DNA from 3 places in the Solibacillus sp. FSL K6-1523 genome. Region 3 is predicted to be linked to each of the others. Evidence: riboswitches for the same ligand, from Rfam matches in the RefSeq annotation. Region 3 holds a riboswitch; each other region holds the start of a gene.
The links. Region 3 has a riboswitch for thiamine pyrophosphate ahead of tenA (thiaminase II). Riboswitches for the same ligand answer to the same signal wherever they lie in the genome.
Positions count from the first base shown of each region.

Region 1 (6,458 bases), 3.0 Mb from region 3:
AAAACAAATCAACAAGCGCTCATTAAACAGTTAGAAGACGATATTGTTCCTTATCAGAAAACATTTGAAGAACATGCGGATATCGTACAAAAAATAAACAATATAAAAGAAACAATTCAGTTATCAAATAGCGTACAAGCATTGCAAGATGGAGTTTCTCAAAAGCAAAAAGTTGCCGAAGATGCACAACAACAAGTAAAGCAAGTGGAGCAACAAATCCGTCAAAACCAAGCGGCATTTATTGCGTCTACATTAATAGCCGGAGAAGCTTGCCCAGTATGTGGTAGTTTTGAACATCCAACTGTGCATAATCAAGAAACAGCGGTGGTTGAAGAACATGTTGTGGATGACTTGCGAAAAAATGCAGAACATATGCTGCAACAATATTATCAGGTGAAATCGAAGCTCGATATTGAGTTAAGAAATTTACAATTAAAGCAGAAGCAGCTTGACGAACAACAAGTAACGATCGATGCGCTATTACAATATGAACAAACGACAAACGAGTTGGCACAAGCATTGCAAAAAATGAAGCAGCAACAGGCACAATTAGTAACAGAAAAACAAACGCAAGAAGTGCTTGCTAAACAGCTAGAGGCATTGCAAACTCGTATAGATAAAGGGCGTACTTATGTAACGAATGTAAATACGCAATTAGCTCTGGAACAAGGAAAACTAGAGCAAAGTGAAAAGTCGATGCTGCCACAATTTACAACGGTGCAACAAGTGAATGCAGCATTACAGGCGGAGCAATTGAAGCATGAAACTTTAAAAAGGGAAATTGACCAAGCTACCCAACATCTACAACAAGCACAATTAAAAGAAAAAACATGTGCAGCAAATTTTGAACATGCTAAGGGGCGGGAAATTGACCAGCTTCAAGAGGAATCAAAGGCGAAATCAGAATATTTATTAGCGCTAGAAAATGCCGAGTTTGCAGACGAGACAAGCTATAAAAATTCGATTTTAACGATGGAAGTCCAGCAACAAATACGTCAAAAAATTGAAGAGTTCCGACAAAAGATGCATACAATTGCCGTTCAAATCGCGGAAGATTCTGCTCAATTAGCAGGGAAAGAACCTGTTGATTTAACGGCATGGGCGCAGAAAATTAATGAATTGAATGAACAATTTGAGAAGCTATATGCAGACTTTAAACAGGCTGAATCATATGTAGAGCAATGCCGAACAACGAAAATTCGACTGCAAAAAGTAGCAACTGAAATTGAGCAATATAAAGAAAAGTTAATTCAAGTAGAGCAAATTTATGATGTCATACGTGGCCAAAATGAAGCGAAAATTTCATTTGAACGCTTTGCACAAATTGGTTATTTAGAAAAAGTGACACATGCAGCGAATGAGCGATTGCGTGTGTTATCGAATGGTCAATATTTCTTAAAGTCAACGGGACGTAAGGAAGGAAATGCGCAAAGTGGACTAAGCATTGATGTATTTGACAGTAATACAGGGCAAACGCGCGATGTTAAAACACTTTCTGGCGGGGAAAAATTCAATGCTTCACTTGCCCTTGCATTAGGAATGGCGGATGTTATTCAAAGTGTGCAAGGAAGCGTCCACATTGATACGATGTTTATTGATGAAGGCTTCGGAACATTAGATGAGGAATCACTCCGAAAAGCGATTGATATTTTAATCGATTTGCAACAAACAGGGCGATTAATTGGTGTCATTTCACATGTTGCCGAATTAAAAGCAGCAATGCCAGCCATATTACAAGTGCAAAAGCTAAAAGAAGGGCATAGTAAAACGGAGATTATTATAAAATAAGAACACAGAAAAACCATTTTGACGGCGTGCAAAATGGTTTTTTATGCATATATAAATGGTATCCAGCAATTATGTTCACATTTTTAGATGCTTTGACTTTGATCGATTATCAATTAATTTTCTGACGATTGGATATACAATAGGTGCATATTTAATGGCGGTTTTTATTATTTTTTTTAGCTTCATAATGGAGCACTCCTTTAGCTTCTTTTATTGGATTTTATAATTAGTATGTCCAATTTAAAAAACATTAACGCAATACTTTAATGGCTTGCACTAAGTTCCAAATGGCAATGGAAATGAATAGAAGAAGGTACAAAATAAAAATAATTGCGGAAAGTAAAAAAGTATTTCCATTAAAAGAGGTTGTATATAATGCGAAAAATGATGCTGAAACAAATAATAGTAAAAATATAATACCTAAAACGAACGGGACTGAATGTGAAATAAAAGCGCGTTTGGCATGAGAGCGAACAACTTGTTCCTTACTCACCAAAAATATAAATAACGGGACAATGAATGGCGCAAAAAAGATACTTAAATAGCCAATTGCACTCAAACCTTTTGAATTATCCAAAAAGGTCAACTCCTTTACTTTTATATTCGAAAATGTACTAAGTTATCGAGCCGTAACAAAAAAATATAGTATTGATAATTTTACTACAACTGGATATAATTGAGTAGTCTGAACAATTAAAAAGATGTAACCACAAGGGGTGCCAAATTTGTTGGCTGAGATTGTGCACGTAATGCACGGACTCTTTGAACCTGTAAGTTAACACTTGCGTAGGGATGTGGATAGAAACCGACTAATAAACGATAGTCAGGCTCTGTCCTGCTATCGTTTTTTTCTATTCCTTCTCACTTTTTACATCGAAAAAAGGAGGAGATTTATTTTGGACAAAAAGAAATTATTAATGATGGTGGAAATTGCAATTTTTGCTGCCATCGGGCTAGTGTTAGACCAGTTTTCGTTTAGCTTGTGGGCACAAGGTGGATCCATTAGCTTTGTCATGCTACCTATCGTATTAATGGCGATTCGTTGGGGCATAGTAGCAGGTTTGGCAACAGGGTTAATTATTGGGATTTTACAAATGGCATTCGGTGCCTTTATTGCACATTGGGTACAGGCACTACTTGATTACGGTATTGCTTTTACAGTGGTGGGGTTAGCTGCTATTGTACGCAAACCATTACTTGAAGCATCACAAGCATTAAACAAAGCGAAAATGACGACTTATATTGTCATCGGAATTTTCATCGGTGGATTTTTACGATTCAGCGCACACCTAATAGCAGGTGTTGTATTCTTTAAGGAATATGCAGGTGATGAAAATGTATGGAAATATTCAATCATTTATAACACTTCGTATATGCTACCAGCAACGATTTTAACAGCTATAGTAGCGGTATTATTATTCACTACTGCGCCAAGATTATTAAAAACGTTTGACTCAATTAAAGGGAAATCCCCAGCTTCAATTAATGAAAGTTCAACATCCAGCTGACGGTACAATCGATAAAATAAATAACTAAAAATGGAGGAGTGTCTCGAATTGGGGACACTCTTTTTATTGGTAGGTAGGAATTTTCGCCATGTTGCAATATATGTTATAGTGTAGGGTAGACATTATTAGAAGGAAGGAAGTTTAACATGATTGTTACAACTCAAGAAGAAATCCAAGCGTTTAAAAAGATTGGTCGCATATGCGCGGAGATTCGTGAGGCGATGAAGCTTGCGACAGTTCCGGGTGTTACTACGAAAGAATTGGATGAAATTGCAGGGCGCATGTTTGCGGAAGCAGGAGCCATTTCAGGACCAAAAGGGGAATATGATTTCCCAGGATACACTTGTATTAGTGTTAATCATGAGGTAGCACATGGTATTCCAGGTTCAAAGAAAATCCAAGAAGGTGACATCGTTAATATTGACGTTTCAGGATCTTTAGACGGCTATTTTGCAGATACAGGGATTTCTTTCGTAGTTGGTGAAGGCTATGAAGATAAAGAGAAATTATGTGCAGTAGCAAAATCAGCGCTTGAGCGTGCGTTTACAAAAGTAAAAGCTGGTTCAAAATTAAACCAAATTGGTAAAGCAGTAGAACGCGAAGCACGCGATCACGGTTTAACGGTTATTATGAACTTAACAGGCCACGGCTTAGGTAAATCTTTACATGAAGCACCTGACCATATTTTAAATTATTACGACGCATGGGATACGACAATTATGAAAGAGGGAATGGTCCTTGCAGTAGAGCCATTCATCTCGGCAAAAGCAGAGCATATTGTGGAATCAGGTGACGGCTGGACATTCGTAACACCAGATAAATCATTAGTTGCCCAAATTGAGCATTCCATTATTGTTACAAAAGATAAACCAATTATTTTAACAATGTTAGAAGACTAATAAAAATCGTAACGGCATTTTTTAGCCGTTACGATTTTTTTGTAATTTATTATTTTATATGGACTTTTGATTGGGAATTGCACATTGAAAATACTAATAATTGAAAAGCTAAAAGCATAAATTGGTAAGAAGCATACTTAAATAAAAACTAGTGGAATTAGAAGGTGAAAAGACCGGTATTCAAATAAAATAATGTATGTCCAATTTGTATTTATATTAAAAAGTAAAACCATCCTTCCGTTTACAAAGAAATATGTGTAAAAAAGCACAAACGAACGAAAATTACCAAATTCAGATAATTTCAAGTAAACTAATAGTAGTTGAACAAGGGGAGGATGAAAAAGATGAAGCAATTAAAGGATTTGGATTTATCATTAGAATTAGATAAGAAAATGTACAAGAAAAAGTTGAAAGTTCTACAATATGAAATGCTAAATGCGCAACAGTTTTTATTTAATAATAAAATCGGATTAATTTTAGCTTTTGAAGGGATGGATGCAGCTGGTAAGGGTGGCGCGATTAAACGTTTAACAGAGCGTATCGACCCACGAGGCCTAGTTGTACACCCTATTTCAGCCCCACAACCACACGAGCTTCGTTACCATTATATGCACCGTTTTTGGCGTAAGTTGCCACAGCATGGTCAAATCGCGATATTTGACCGTTCTTGGTATGGTCGTGTACTCGTTGAACGAATTGAAAAATTTGCGACTGAAGATGAATGGAAACGCGCTTACGAAGAAATAAATAATTTTGAAGCACAATTAACAGATGGTGATTATATCATGATGAAATTCTGGATTCACATTGATTCAGAGGAGCAATTAAAGCGCTTCAATGATCGTGCAGAAGATCCGTATAAATCATGGAAATTAACGGATGAAGATTGGCGCAATCGTGAAAAATTTGATTTGTATAGTGAAGCAGCAGATGAAATGTTTGCAAAAACGGATACAGAAGATGCACCGTGGCATTTAATTTCAGGAAATAATAAATTCCATGCGCGTGTTCAAGTATTAAAAGAGATTATTGAACATATTGAAAAAGAAGCTACGCGCAGAGGCTTGCAGATGACAAATGTTTTTGAAACACAACAAGCGGCTGAGGAAGAAGTTGTTGCAACTATTGAATTACCAGTAAATACAAAGGAACGAAAGAAAAGTAAAAAAAGAAAACAAGTTAAAAAGTAATAATGTCCTTTATATTGGTGAATACGTAGGTGAATTGTGATGAAAAGTTTATTTAATTTATTTCAAAAGAAAGGTGATCCAATGGTACGACTTGTTGGACAGCAGTGTTTGTTGCGTACCTTTATTGAATCCGATGCAAAGGCACTCGCTAAGTTGCTTTCAGATAATAAGTTTTTTTGGTCAGTCCATGAGCCACTACATCGGGATGAATATTATACAGAGGTAACACAGTATAATAAAATTTTAGAAAGTATCCAACTTTTGCAAGCAAATAGAGAATTTTCATTTGGAATATATGATCTACAATCACAGCAGCTTATCGGTCATATTTCGCTGTATGCTATTAAACGTTTACCGTATTCAAGTGGCTTTATTGGTTATTCAATAGATAAAAATTTTATAGGTAGAGGGATTGCAACAGAGGCGGTCAATATTTTGTTAAGGTTTGCTTTTCAAACAATTAATTTACATCGTGTGGAGGCATATGTTTCTCCGCAAAACTTAGCATCTGTTCGTGTATTGGAAAAAGCAGGCTTTGAACAGGAAGGGTTACTAAGGGATTTATTATTTATTAATGGAAAATGGGAAGACCACTATATGTATGCATTGCTCCAACAGGATTTCAAAAAAAAGTAAAATAATGCAACCTTTCTTAATCTGGAACGTAGATTAGGAAGGGTTATTTTACTTCCTTAAAATTACTAATTATTAGAAGGGTGGCTTTATATAATGAAACCAATCGTACAAGTGAAAAATTTATCAAAGACGATTAAAAATAAGCGCATTATTAAAGATTTGAGTATCGATTTTTTTCCAGGTCAAATTACAGGATTTCTAGGACCGAATGGCGCGGGAAAAACGACGACAATTCGAATGATGACAGGACTTATGCATCCTACTGCTGGGGAAGTTATCATTGATGGTAAGTCATTAGCCAAAAATTATGAGTCTGCAATAAATCAGGTTGGCGTAATTGTCGAAAATCCAGAAATGTATAAATTTATGAGCGGCTATAAAAACCTCCAACATTTTGCACGCATGCATGAAGGCGTGACAAAAGGGCGAATTGATGA
Region 1 is NZ_JBBOSU010000001.1:3,833,786-3,840,243, reverse strand. Features, by position in the region: gene MHI10_RS18550 (SMC family ATPase) at 1-1,788, shown strand, start outside; gene MHI10_RS18540 (hypothetical protein) at 2,039-2,365, opposite strand; TPP riboswitch at 2,491-2,598, shown strand; gene thiT (energy-coupled thiamine transporter ThiT) at 2,685-3,296, shown strand; gene map (type I methionyl aminopeptidase) at 3,443-4,195, shown strand; gene MHI10_RS18525 (polyphosphate kinase 2 family protein) at 4,540-5,385, shown strand; gene MHI10_RS18520 (GNAT family N-acetyltransferase) at 5,467-6,021, shown strand; gene MHI10_RS18515 (ATP-binding cassette domain-containing protein) at 6,112-6,458, shown strand, end outside.
Region 1: linked by a shared signal. The riboswitch ahead of thiT (energy-coupled thiamine transporter ThiT) and the one ahead of tenA (thiaminase II) in region 3 are both predicted to bind thiamine pyrophosphate.

Region 2 (6,458 bases), 1.3 Mb from region 3:
AAGAAGAGATTTTTAAATTAATGGAGCAAAAAGAATTCATCCCCTATTATGAGAGCATTATTGCCTTTTTATTTGAAAGTCGACAAAGTTATGGATCAATACGAGTTTAAATGGAATATCTCAATCCTTATAAATATAAATCATTTGGAGGAAGTCGAACATGAAAAATTATAATACACCAACCATAGAAACAGAGCGTTTAATATTAAGAAGGTTCACTGAGAATGACATTGAAGCCTTATTTGCAATTTATAGTGATGAAGAAGTGAATACTTATTTGCCGTGGTTACCTTTGAATTCATTGGAAGAAACTAAGGAATTTTTTAAAGAGAAATATTCCGAGGCTTATAAGCAGGAAAGAGGATATCAATATGCGATTTGTTTAAAAACAGATAATACCCCAATCGGTTATATAAAAGTCGATACCGGGGAAAACCACGATTTAGGGTATGGGTTGAGAAAAGAATTTTGGCATAAAGGGATTGTTACAGAGGCAAGTAAGGCCATTGTTGAACAAGTCAAAAAAGATGGTTTCCTCTATATCACTGCTACCCATGATATTAAAAATCCTCGCAGCGGTGAAGTAATGAAGAAAATTGGCATGAGCTATAAATATTCCTTTGAAGAACAATGGCAACCTAAAGATATTTTAGTGACATTCCGCATGTATCAATTAAACTTCGACGGACAAGATGATCGCGTTTATAAAGAATATTGGGATAAATATGCTGTTCGTTTTATTGAAAGAGATGTTTAAGTTTTAAAATAAAGGGGACCAATTGTTATTAATGTTGCACTTCAGCTAACGAATGGCTTTAGTGCAACAATAGTTTATAGGGTTAATAAGCATGTTATACTTTGTAGATTACATAATTCATTTTAGGAAGGTGTAGCATATGTCTAATTGTTGTAATACATAGGAACAAACTTCTGAAAATAATCGTTCTGAATTGTGTCCGTCTTGTAATTTAAAAGGTAAAAAATTAAACATCATTACATTAAAATCAATGCTAAAACCAGCGATTTTAAGTACATTGGATGCAAATTTACTTCATTATTTTTGTGCATCAAAAGATTGTGATGTCGTTTATTTTGATTCAAATAAAAAAACGTATGTCACATCTGAAATTAAGGTTCCTGTTCATCAAAAAAGTGATTCCTTTGATACGCCTGTTTGCTATTGCTTCGGTTGGACAAAGGAAAAAATTAACCAATATGTTGATGAAGGGCATACCCCTAATCCGTTAGAACAAATTCGTGAAAATATGAAAGCTGACCGATGTGGTTGTGAGATAAACAATCCTCAAGGTAGTTGCTGTTTGGGGAATGTGACAAACTATGTAAAAACGCTTTAGGATTAGCTTCTACTTTCTCCAAACTATATAAAATTGCGGAAAAATAGTTTGGAGAAATCAACTAATAAATGCGCCCCTTTGTAATTGTCCAACCCTCACACCAACAACAATTTCCATTGAATTTCGTCCACATTTTCGATTTTAGTAAAATTCCCTTCCATTTTAATCAAATATTGATTATTGTTATACTATTCGTTTAACTTAATTTATCCGGGGTTCAAACCCCTGGATAAATTAAGTTAAGCCCCGGCGGATGTCACAGATTTTTTGGATGAGTTTTTCGAGCAAGCCCGAAAAAAATCTGGACGCAATTACGCCGAGGCGTAATTGATATAGAAAGAGAGAAGGAATATTTATGCAGAAGTATAAAGGCGAAATTTTGATGCTCATAACGGCCGTCATGTGGGGGAGCGGTTTCATTGGGATGGCAGTCGGCTTAGAATATTGGACCGTCTTTCAACTAATGGCGGGTCGCTTTTTATTAGCGTCCATTATTTTAAGTATTATTTTTTATAAAAAGTTGAAATTAATTACGAAAAGTGTTCTTTGGAAAGGTGCTGTACTTGGTGCGATCTTATTTGGCGCATTTACATTGCAAACGATGGGGCTGGAGTACACGACACCATCGAAAAATGCTTTTTTAACCGCATTAAATGTCATTATTGTGCCGATTATTGCGTATGTCATTTATAAACGCCGTATTGATCGTTTCGAATTTATCGCTGCTGGCATGGCAATCGTCGGAATTGGCTTTTTATCGCTACAAGACTCGCTCACAATTAACTTTGGCGATTTCCTGTCTATTTTATGTGCAGTTGGTTTTGCTTTTGATATTTTCTATACGAATGTTTTCGTTAAAACAGAGGATGCACTTGCTTTAACAATCGTTCAGTTTTATACGGCAACGATTTTAAGTATGATTTCATTACTTGCACTTGGTGAGGTGCCAACTACATATTCTACGGAAGGAATTTACATCATTCTTTACTTAGCGGTTTTCTGTACAGCGGTTGCGTATGTGTGCCAAAATATTGGAATGCAATATGCCAATCCAACAAAGTCTGCAATTATTCTATCAACGGAAGCTTTATTCGGTACGATGTTTTCGGTATGGTTATTAAGCGAGATTTTAACGGGTCGCATGTGGATTGGTTGTGTGTTAATTTTTGTTGCCATTATATTCGCTGAGGTCAAGCCAACCTTTAGAAGAAAAAAAGTATATGTCTAATGAATTGAAAAAGATGAAATACGTGCCATTTCGCATAAAATTATCTAGTATTCGTACTTTATTCGCGTATAGATGACAAGATTTTAAAGTGAAAAATCGGAAAACTAGATAAATTAAGCTTGACCAATGCAGTCGTTATCGTTACGATAGGCATTGAAAAGTTCATAGACTAAAAATGTAGGGGTGCTAGTGTTGCTAGCTGAGAAAGTGTTCCATGGAGAGGCTTACCCTTTGAACCTGAACTGGTTAATACCGGCGGAGGAAACATTGTCATGTAGATTGTTATGTCATTGATTTCGTATAACTATCTGTTGCTTGTTTAACGCTCGGTGCATATTGTACCGGGCGTTTTTTACATTTTTCTATGGTAATTTTCATTCTGATACAAATAAAAGGAGGAATTTACATGTGGAAATGGTTAAGTATTATTGGCATGACATTGCTTTTAGTCGGCTGTCAGCAAAATGCGAAAACGGGAGATTCAGATTTAACGAAAGTTCAAGTAGTGCTTGATTGGACACCAAATACGAATCATACGGGCTTATACGTCGCGCAGGAAAAAGGCTATTTTGAGGAAGCAGGGCTAGATGTTGAAATTATTCAACCAGGTGATGCTGGTGCAGATCAGCTTGTTGCAACAGGCAAAGCACAGTTTGGCATTAGTGCACAAGAATCTGTTACACAGGCACGTTTACAAGGTGTCCCACTCGTTTCCATTGCAGCGATTATTCAGCACAATACATCAGGCTTTGCATCACTAAAGGAAACAGGCATTGAAACGCCAAAAGATTTTGAAGGAAAAACATACGGTGGATGGGGTTCACCAATTGAACAGGCCATTATTAAAACGGTTATGGAAATGGCAGATGGAGATGTCAATAAAGTAGACATTATTAATGCAGGTAATGCAGACTTTTTCAATATGATGAAACAAAACATTGATTTTGCATGGATGTACTACGGCTGGACAGGCATTGAAGCCGAGTTACGTGGGCAAGCTATTGATATGCTTTATTTAACGGATTATGCGAAAGAATTGGATTATTATACACCGGTCATTATTGCGAATGAAAAATACATTGCCAAGGAAGACGAAACGGTTCGCGCCTTTATGCAAGCGGTAACTAAAGGCTATGAACTAGCGATTAACGAACCGGAAGAAGCGGCAAGTATGCTATTAAAAGCAGTGCCAGAATTAGATGAAGATTTAGTTGTGAACAGTGCAATTTGGTTAGCAGATCAATACCAAGCAGATGCAAAACAGTGGGGCATTCAATCATTGGAAGTTTGGGAAAACTACGCGAATTGGATGTTCGAAAATCAATTAATTGAAAAAGAACTTGATGCTGAAAAAGCATTTACAAATCAATTTTTATCGGAGGAATAAAAAATGGCGAACAGTTTAGTAAGTATTCAAATTATCCCGAAAACAGAGCGTTATGAGGATGTCATTCCATATGTCGATGCAGCAATTGCGATGATTGATGCATCAGGCATTGTTTACAGAGTAGGTCCACTGGAAACTACAATGGAAGGTGAGCTAACGCAACTTCTACAACTAATCGAAAAGATGAATGAAAAAATGGTGGAAATGGGTGCAATCAGCGTCATTTCTCAAGTGAAAATATTTTATAACCCACAAGGCGCAGCGATTGAAACATTAACAGGGAAATACGATTAAATGGACTTTTTGAAAAAATATAGTGTTACAGTAGGCTTTTTAATTAGCTTACTACTCATCGTAGAAATTGCAGTGCGATTACTTGATTTACCAACATGGCTTTTCCCAGCACCATCCATCGTAATAATAGAGCTCTTCCAAACGTCGGGTGAACTGTTACCACATGTTATGGCAACGGTTAAGCTAACATTTATCGGATTAATTGCTGGTAGTGTACTCGGTTTTATTGTGGGGATTTTATTACATCTACTGCCGATTGTCCATAAGATTGGCTATCCATTAATCCTTATTTCACAAAATATCCCGACGCTTGTACTTGCGCCGCTATTAATCATTTGGTTTGGTTTTGGATTGATGCCAAAAGTCGTCATTATTGGGTTAGTCTGTTTCTTCCCAATTGCCATTGCTCTGTTGGATGGGTTACGTCAAACGACACCCGAACTACGACAATATTTCCAAATGGCTGGTGCGACAAAATGGCAGCAATTTTGGAAGCTTGAGCTGCCGTTCGCGATGCCTGCATTATTTTCAGGGTTAAAAATTGCCGCTACTTATAGTGTGATGGGTGCAGTCATTACGGAATGGCTAGGCGCGAAACAGGGAATTGGGGTGTACATGACACTTGCACAATCGGCCTTTCGCACGGATCGCGTGTTTGTTGCGATTACCCTTATTGTCATTTTAAGTTTATGCATTTTCGGAATTATTCGCCTTATTGAAGAACGCGTTGTACATAACTATAAAAAGGAGGGACCGCAACATGCTAACCATTCAAGCACTTCATAAGCAATTTCAGCAGCAAGACGTTTTACAAGGTATTGATTTACATGTGCAAGACGGGGAAATTGTTGCATTGCTCGGTCCTTCTGGTAGTGGGAAAAGTACATTATTGCAATGTGTTGGTGGAATATTGCCACCATCATCCGGTCAAATTTTCATTGACGACACGTTAATTAATGGGGAAAGCGGACATATTAGCTATATGCCACAGCATCACTGCTTACTACCTTGGCGCACGGTGTTACAAAATGTATTGCTTGCCCAAGAATTATCAGGAACGGTTAATAAAGAAGAGGCAACGGAATGGATTGAGCGGATTGGATTAGGGGATTACCTCCATGCCTACCCACACGAAATTTCAGGGGGCATGAAGCAGCGCATTTCTTTTTTACGTGCTTTACTAAGTCCACAAAGCTTGCTCTGTCTAGACGAACCGTTTTCAGCATTGGATGAAATTACGCGTCATAAAATGCATGTTTGGCTATTAGAAATGTGGGAAAATCGCCAAAAGTCGATTTTATTTATTACACATCAAATTGATGAAGCACTGTTCCTGGCAAACCGCATTTATGTGCTTTCGGATCGTCCGGCGAAGATTAAAGCAGAAATCCAAGTTCCGTTTCCAAAAAAACGCACGAAAGAACTGTTAGAAACTGAGGAATTTTTCCAAGCACGGACACAGTTGTTGAATTTATTGATGGAGTAAGAATATTAGGAAGCCCGATTCATTTTTTAAATGGATTGGGCTTTTGTTTTGGTTATAAGATGATGTTAAGCTAATGTGCATCAAATACTAACTTTCTAAAAGGAATTGACTTTTTATTTTTAATTAGGTAGCATATTATTGAAGAAATGAAAAGGAGCGATAAATATGGCATTTTTACAACTATACTAATCCATATACACATATTTTAGGCATCCACCCTAATGGTAGGGTTATTTGCTATGTGTACAGGTTAGATAAGTTGTAGAATTTTTTCGTTCTACGGGATATCTATGCCAATTTTTGTGTACACAGAGCAATCTGTGTACTTTTTTTATTTGGAGGGATATTTTATGATGATGTTACTTTTCTATTAATACGAGCTTGAAATAGAAGCTCGTATCGGTCCTAGCTATCGATACGGAATCACAAATTTCGGAGGTAGCGAAAATGGAAAAAGTTTGTTTTGAATTAGAGAATATTGGAATTACTTACTTGGATAAAGAAGTTTTGAAGATTGGACAATTAGCTGTCCATCAATTTGACCGTATCGGGATAGTAGGGAAAAATGGAGCTGGGAAAAGCACATTATTGAAGTTGCTCGTTGGGGTAATTCAACCTACGAATGGGAAAGTAAAGCGTCATGTGGAAAGCGGCTATTTTGAGCAAGTGGAAGGTCCCACTGATGCTGAAGCTAATGCAACGTTGCTC
Region 2 is NZ_JBBOSU010000001.1:2,170,751-2,177,208, reverse strand. Features, by position in the region: gene MHI10_RS10350 (NUDIX hydrolase) at 1-110, shown strand, start outside; gene MHI10_RS10345 (GNAT family N-acetyltransferase) at 161-757, shown strand; partial or broken gene MHI10_RS10340 (putative iron-sulfur cluster-binding metallochaperone) at 897-1,355, shown strand; gene MHI10_RS10335 (DMT family transporter) at 1,711-2,583, shown strand; TPP riboswitch at 2,753-2,864, shown strand; gene MHI10_RS10330 (ABC transporter substrate-binding protein) at 2,990-3,970, shown strand; gene MHI10_RS10325 (thiamine-binding protein) at 3,974-4,264, shown strand; gene MHI10_RS10320 (ABC transporter permease) at 4,265-5,050, shown strand; gene MHI10_RS10315 (ABC transporter ATP-binding protein) at 5,025-5,750, shown strand; gene MHI10_RS10310 (Msr family ABC-F type ribosomal protection protein) at 6,198-6,458, shown strand, end outside.
Region 2: linked by a shared signal. The riboswitch ahead of MHI10_RS10330 (ABC transporter substrate-binding protein) and the one ahead of tenA (thiaminase II) in region 3 are both predicted to bind thiamine pyrophosphate.

Region 3 (6,458 bases):
GCTTTCTCTAAAATAACAAGAGGGTCTCCAGTGCAATTGATTGTCCCCATAATAAAATACACATCTAATTCATGTCGTTTCAACAAGCTGTACCTCACTTTTCGCTGATACTTGCTTATAGGCAAAATGATTGGTCGGTCCGTTTCCATTACCTATATTTAATGAATTTTCAATGGCAGCCTGAATAAATCGTTTCGCCTCTATAATTGCATCCCGCACAGCATAGCCTTTCCCTAAAAAAGCAGTTACTGCCGCAGAAAACGTACAACCAGTACCATGTGTATGCCGTGTTTGAATTCGCTCACTGCTCAATGAAAAGGTTGAGTCATCTTGGAGAAATACCGTATCTACTGCATCCTCACCTTCTAAATGACCACCTTTCATCACTACGCATTGCACACCGAGCTGTAAAATTTCCTCGGCTGCCCCTTGTATATCCGCTGGCGTCGAAATCATCCTACCTGTAAGGACTTCTGCCTCTGGAATATTAGGTGTCAACACAGTTGCTAACGGAATTAGTTTCGTCTTAAGTGCTTCTACCGCTTCCTGCTGTAATAAACTCGCACCGCCCTTTGCAATCATCACTGGATCAACGACGAGCTGTACGTCCATTTGCTGTAAAACTTCTGCAACCGAATCAATAATATCTGCGGAAAATAACATCCCCGTTTTTAGCGCAGTTACAGATAAATCTGCAAATACAGCCTCCATTTGAGCTTGGATAAAATCAGGCGTCGCTGGAAAAATACTCGACACACCTAATGTGTTTTGAGCAGTTAAAGCCGTAATAACCGTCGTTCCGTATACACCGAGCTCTTGAAACGTTTTCAAATCCGCTTGTATACCTGCTCCGCCACTACTATCGGAACCTGCAATCGTCATCACAATATTCATAGTTGCTCCCTCAATGCGGATTTTTCAAGGCCATTTAAAACATTCACTTGTATCGAACCCATATACTGCGCTTCACTACTGGCCTCTGCCGCTATTTGTTTATATTGCTGTAAAACTTGCTGTAAATTTGTTATTTGATCCCCTTCAACACTTAATGCCGCACTACAAATAGCACTTAGTAAACAACCAGACCCTGTAATTTGCGTGATTCGTGCATCGCCGCCATTAATTTGCTCTACTACATGACCATCCGTCACAACATCCGTTTCTCCTGTGGCAATAACAGTTGTATTCCACTTTTTTGCTACTTGCATCGCAACTGCAACCGTATCCATGGTCCCTTCTCCACTGTCGACACCTTTTGACTCCCACTGAACCCCCGCGATTGCTGCCAGTTCACCTACATTACAGCGGATTGCATCAAAACGGATTTGCTCAAGCAATTGCTGAACAATCTTTTTTCGGAATACTGTAGCTCCACCCCCTACTGGATCAAGTACAATCGGAATATTTAACTCATTCGCCTTTTTCCCAGCAATCAACATCGCTTCAAACGTCCATGTATTGATAGTCCCGATATTAATTAACAGGGTATCTGCCATTGCGACCATTTCCGCCACTTCATCCTTATCATCTGCCATGACAGGTGAAGCGCCAATTGCCAACAAGCCATTCGCTGTAAAATTGGCGACCACATAATTCGTTATACAGTGAACGAGCGGTTTTTTCAGGTGAATTTTATGCATAGTCATATTGCGCGACCTCATTTTCCCAATTTTCTAACGTCCAAGGCATTTCCCAAAATTTCCATTCGTAATAACAGCTTTTCACAAAATGTGCTTTAAAAATAGCTATTTTTTCAGGCTGTTCTTTTACATAGCGGTCCATTAACGCTTTTTGGAAGTCAATTGTCGCTTTAAAATCATCCGCGCTATACATCGCAATCCAATCTTCATATAACTTCACACCTGGTTTGGCATCTTTATATTTCTCACCAATTTCCTGATATAACCAAGGACATGGAAACATCGCTGCAAACGCCTCTGCAACATCTCCATTATGTGCAGCATTATACATATGACTCACATAATTATACGCAGCAGGTGCAGGCTCAAATGCTTCTAACTCCTCTTCAGATACAGCTAGTTCAGCAAAGACTGTCCGGTGCAACTCCAGCTCTCCTTCGTGAATAAAGCGCGCCATATCTAAATAATATGCAATGTCATCACTCTGCTCCGCCTTTGAAGCCGCAATTGCTAGTACTTTTGTGTAATGCTTTAAATAATACGCGTCTTGCATCATATAATATTTGAATTTTTCAATTGGAAGCGTCCCATCCACAAGCCCTTTCACAAATGGATGCTCAAAACTCCCTTCCCAATATAAATCTGTTTCTTTTCTTACCTCATCACAAAATGTCATCATTCTTCCTCCTTGTGGTAGGCATAAGAACAAAAAAACGCTTCCATATGCGTATAGCAAAGAAGCGTCTTACTCATTGCTCCCTACGCCAGTATTAACTGAACAGGTTCTAAGGGTCAGGTTTTAACCTTCTCAACGCATAGAGCGTCCCCCCGCTAAAATCAATTACGCCTCGGCGTAATTGCGTCCAGATTTTTTCGAGTTCGCTCGAAAAACACCCTAAAAAAATCTGTGACATCCGCCGGGGGCTTAACTTGATTCAGTTGGGGTTTGAAACCCTTCTGAATCAAGTTAAATATTTACTTGGAAAAACAAAAAGCTCCCCATAAAGGAGAGCTCATGTACAAAAAAATGCGAAATAGACGAATCGCTATGTACTTTGCTCCCTACGCCAGTGTTAACTGAACAGGTTCCAAGAGTCAGGTTTTAACCTTCTCAACGCATAGAGCGTCCCCCCGCAAATATTTTAATTACTTTTATGCTATCATTGTTTCCATTGAATTGCCAATAGTATTTTTATTCCGTCTTTTAGGGAACAGAAGGATCACTAAAAAAACAGGGAATTATTCCATCGTATAACTCAAATTTAATAACACATCCTTAATTTAGAAAGGTGGAGAGAATAGAACGTGTTAAAAAACTTTTATGCAGATTTGCATATCCACATTGGGCGCACAATGAATGGACGCGCAGTAAAAATTACGGGTAGTAAAACATTAACTTTAGCGAATATTTTACAAACAGCTAGTTCGCAAAAGGGGCTTGAATTAATCGGGATTATTGACTGTCATTCACCAGGGGTACTGGAAGAAATGGAGCACTTAATGGCGGAAGGTTCACTTGTACCACTCGCTGAAGGGGGACTGCGATATGAAAATACAACACTCATTTTAGGTTCTGAAATTGAAATTTATGATATGAATTGCCACGGACCAATACATGTTCTCGCTTTTTTCCCGACAATTACGCTCATGAAGGACTTTTCTAATTGGATGCGTGAACATGTTACGAATATAAATTTGAGCTCGCAGCGTATTTATTGTGACGCGAAAACATTGCAACATAAAGTCGTTGAACTCGGCGGCTTGTTCATCCCAGCCCATGTATTTACACCTTTTAAAAGCTTATATGGAAAAGGTGTGCTGCGGAGCTTAACGGAAGTATTTGATCCGACGATGATTGATGCAATTGAACTTGGCCTTAGCTCCGATACCGAGATGGTAAGCAAAATACAGGAGCTTGAACAGTATACATTTGTTACCAACTCCGATGCTCACTCTCTAGGCAAAATGGCGCGGGAATATCAAACATTGCTTTTAGCGGATGCGAATTTTGTAGAGCTGAAAAAAGCACTACACAATATAGATGGTCGAACTGTAGGCGCAAATTATGGGTTACATCCGCTTCTTGGAAAGTATCACCAAACGGTATGCGCCAAGTGTGGTTGTCATGTGCAGGAAGAGACTGAGCAATGTCCTGAATGTGGCAGTAAACAAATTATTAAAGGTGTGGCGACGCGCATTCAGGAACTTTCTTCTGAAAATCATATAACAGAGCGAAAAAGGCCACCCTACATCCATCAAGTACCATTAGATTTCATTCCAGGTATTGGTCCAAAAGTGATGCAAAAATTACTTGCTGCATTTGGTACCGAGATGGATATTATACACCGCACAACCGTTCAGCAATTAGCGACCGTTGTCCCACAAAAAATTGCCGAAAGAATTGATTTAGCGAGAACGGGTCAACTACAATTCGCAGTCGGTGGTGGCGGCGTTTATGGGAAGGTTCAATTCGAATGACTGAATTGAACCTTTTCTTTTTTCACATGGATTAATTCTTTTTCAGCATCTCCACATAATCCTTTGATGTTCTTAATTCTATAGTGAGCGAGCCCTTTCTATAAATCGCTTTTACAATAAAAGGCACCCCACTTATATTTTGAAAACGATAATCTAGTGTGCCATAGGAGACCGTTGCATCTCTTTCTTTCGGTACATAGCCTACATCTAATGAATGATGATGTCTTTCTAACGTGGCAATATGCACTTGATCAACCGCGTTAAAAAGCGTGGACGATGTTTGGCAAATTCCTCCGCCAATCCCCATTACAAGCTTTTTATTAATAATTTCAGGCGCTGGTTGGTAGCCATTTTCTACATCTCTAGGTCCAACATTCAAATTAAAAGAAAAGAAATCACCACTACCGACAATGAGATTGTGAATCGCCTTTGCTGAAAGCTCGATATTTTTATTTCTCCCAGCATTAGAAGTTTTAAAATAAGTTGTATACGAGGCAATGACTACATCGTCCAGGCTTTCGATGTTGGCAGCACTATAATTGCTTTCCGTTATATACAAAGGCAATGTAACCGTCGCACTTTTATCAGATGTAGCTAATATTTTTTCCACTAATTCACTTTCTTTTAATATAACTAGAGGACTCCCCTTAATAATCTTGCCATCTTCCCCTAGTTTATCAAGCACCATTTTCTGATCATAGCCTACTACAGTTGCCGATCCTCTGGCTAATTCTTTTGCGATCTGTTCGATTTCTTTTACGTAGGCTGTGAAATCCTTTTCGTAACCGAGATCTGTCGGCACAATTGTTTTAATTACTGTAGTCGTATTTGGATCAATTAATTTAATTTCAACGGGCTGTGTAATCACTGTTTCGTTATTACCCTTTTCTTCTATGACAGCATTTTCATATTGGGCTACTTGCTGGACTTCCTCAACTTTCCGCTCCTCTTTCTCAGAAAAGTCTAAACAACTTGCTAACACAACAGAACTCAGAATAATCAGTGGTATAAAGTTTTTTTTCATTCAATTTACCTCTAGCCATCATATTTTAATAATGGATATTTTCAATCACTTTGGCATTGTATGCAAATGTAAATACGCATGTGCGTCTCTGTTTTTTACTTATGATTATTATGGACTTAATGAATGATTTTAATAAAAAAGTTATATAACTTCATTTTGTATGGGGATAAATAGAAATTTATTTAATGGTTCTCTTCATTTTGTAAAGTATAAGCAAAAAAAGAGAGTAGCCGCGTTTTACGCTTCTACTCTAAAGGGGGAAATGAGAATGTTGCTGTGTTCATTATTAATATTCCCTACTATTTATTTTATAAACATTTATTTTAATTATTTTGGTTATTTATTTTTAATTTGATTGTCTAAAATAATTAGGTGTATTTTCACGTTGTTGTTGCTCTTCAAATGCATTAATTAGACGGTCGACTTGTTTACTTAAATTAATTGTTTCTAAACTTTGCAGCCCATTTTCCATGCCAGACTTTATCATTAACTGCCGCTTAGCTTCGAGTGCTATTAATATTGCGTCGTCCAACTTCTTACCTCCAATCTGATTAATTACTCTATACAATTATACTTAATTTTCACTGCTCATTCAAAAAAATCATATTCCAATTTTCGACATTATTTTATGCTCTTGGCTCTTTCAAAAATGTATAAATCACGTCGCCACCTTGTTTAGCTTCCCCACGAAAATACTTAAACTGTTCGTCCTTTATAAGTTGTTCACGAAATTGTAAATAATTCTCCTTATTTATATGAATTCTTTCAACTTCTCCACTGCGGAGTTGATCCAACATCTTCTTTACATCTTCCATCCAAAATGACCTCACTTTATTTTGTTCATTTATTTGTACCCATCACACCAATATAACAAACAATATAATAAAAAATAAAATAAAATTCTTACTAAATTATGAAAATATTCAAAAAAGGCTTTACGAAAGTAACTTTTTATTGCAAACTGTTAATTATTAGTCGATGAAGGAGCTGACTGCTAATGAGAATTGCAGAAGTTGGAAATATTATCGAGTTTAAAGATGGCCTCAAAGGAATAGTCGAAAAAGTAAATGAAAACTCTGTAATAGTAGATATTACAATGATGGAGAACTTCCATGACTTAGAAATGGAAGGAAAAACAGTTGTAAATCATAAACGTTATAAGATTTTAAATGCTCAAGAATAAAAATAACGATAAAAATTGCCCTTTTTAACGTCGATAAGATGCTAAAAGGGCTTTTTTTTGATACGATAAGTTTAGGAGGTCGTGTTCATAATGAAAAATCATAAACAAACTATTTTACTCCTTCTGGCTTTGT
Region 3 is NZ_JBBOSU010000001.1:844,006-850,463, reverse strand. Features, by position in the region: gene thiE (thiamine phosphate synthase) at 1-83, opposite strand, end outside; gene thiD (bifunctional hydroxymethylpyrimidine kinase/phosphomethylpyrimidine kinase) at 70-894, opposite strand; gene thiM (hydroxyethylthiazole kinase) at 891-1,646, opposite strand; gene tenA (thiaminase II) at 1,633-2,316, opposite strand; TPP riboswitch at 2,380-2,480, opposite strand; TPP riboswitch at 2,683-2,783, opposite strand; gene MHI10_RS03825 (endonuclease Q family protein) at 2,994-4,118, shown strand; gene MHI10_RS03820 (VanW family protein) at 4,150-5,142, opposite strand; gene MHI10_RS03815 (aspartyl-phosphate phosphatase Spo0E family protein) at 5,489-5,674, opposite strand; gene MHI10_RS03810 (hypothetical protein) at 5,769-5,957, opposite strand; gene MHI10_RS03805 (YkvS family protein) at 6,140-6,325, shown strand; gene MHI10_RS03800 (CPBP family intramembrane glutamic endopeptidase) at 6,416-6,458, shown strand, end outside.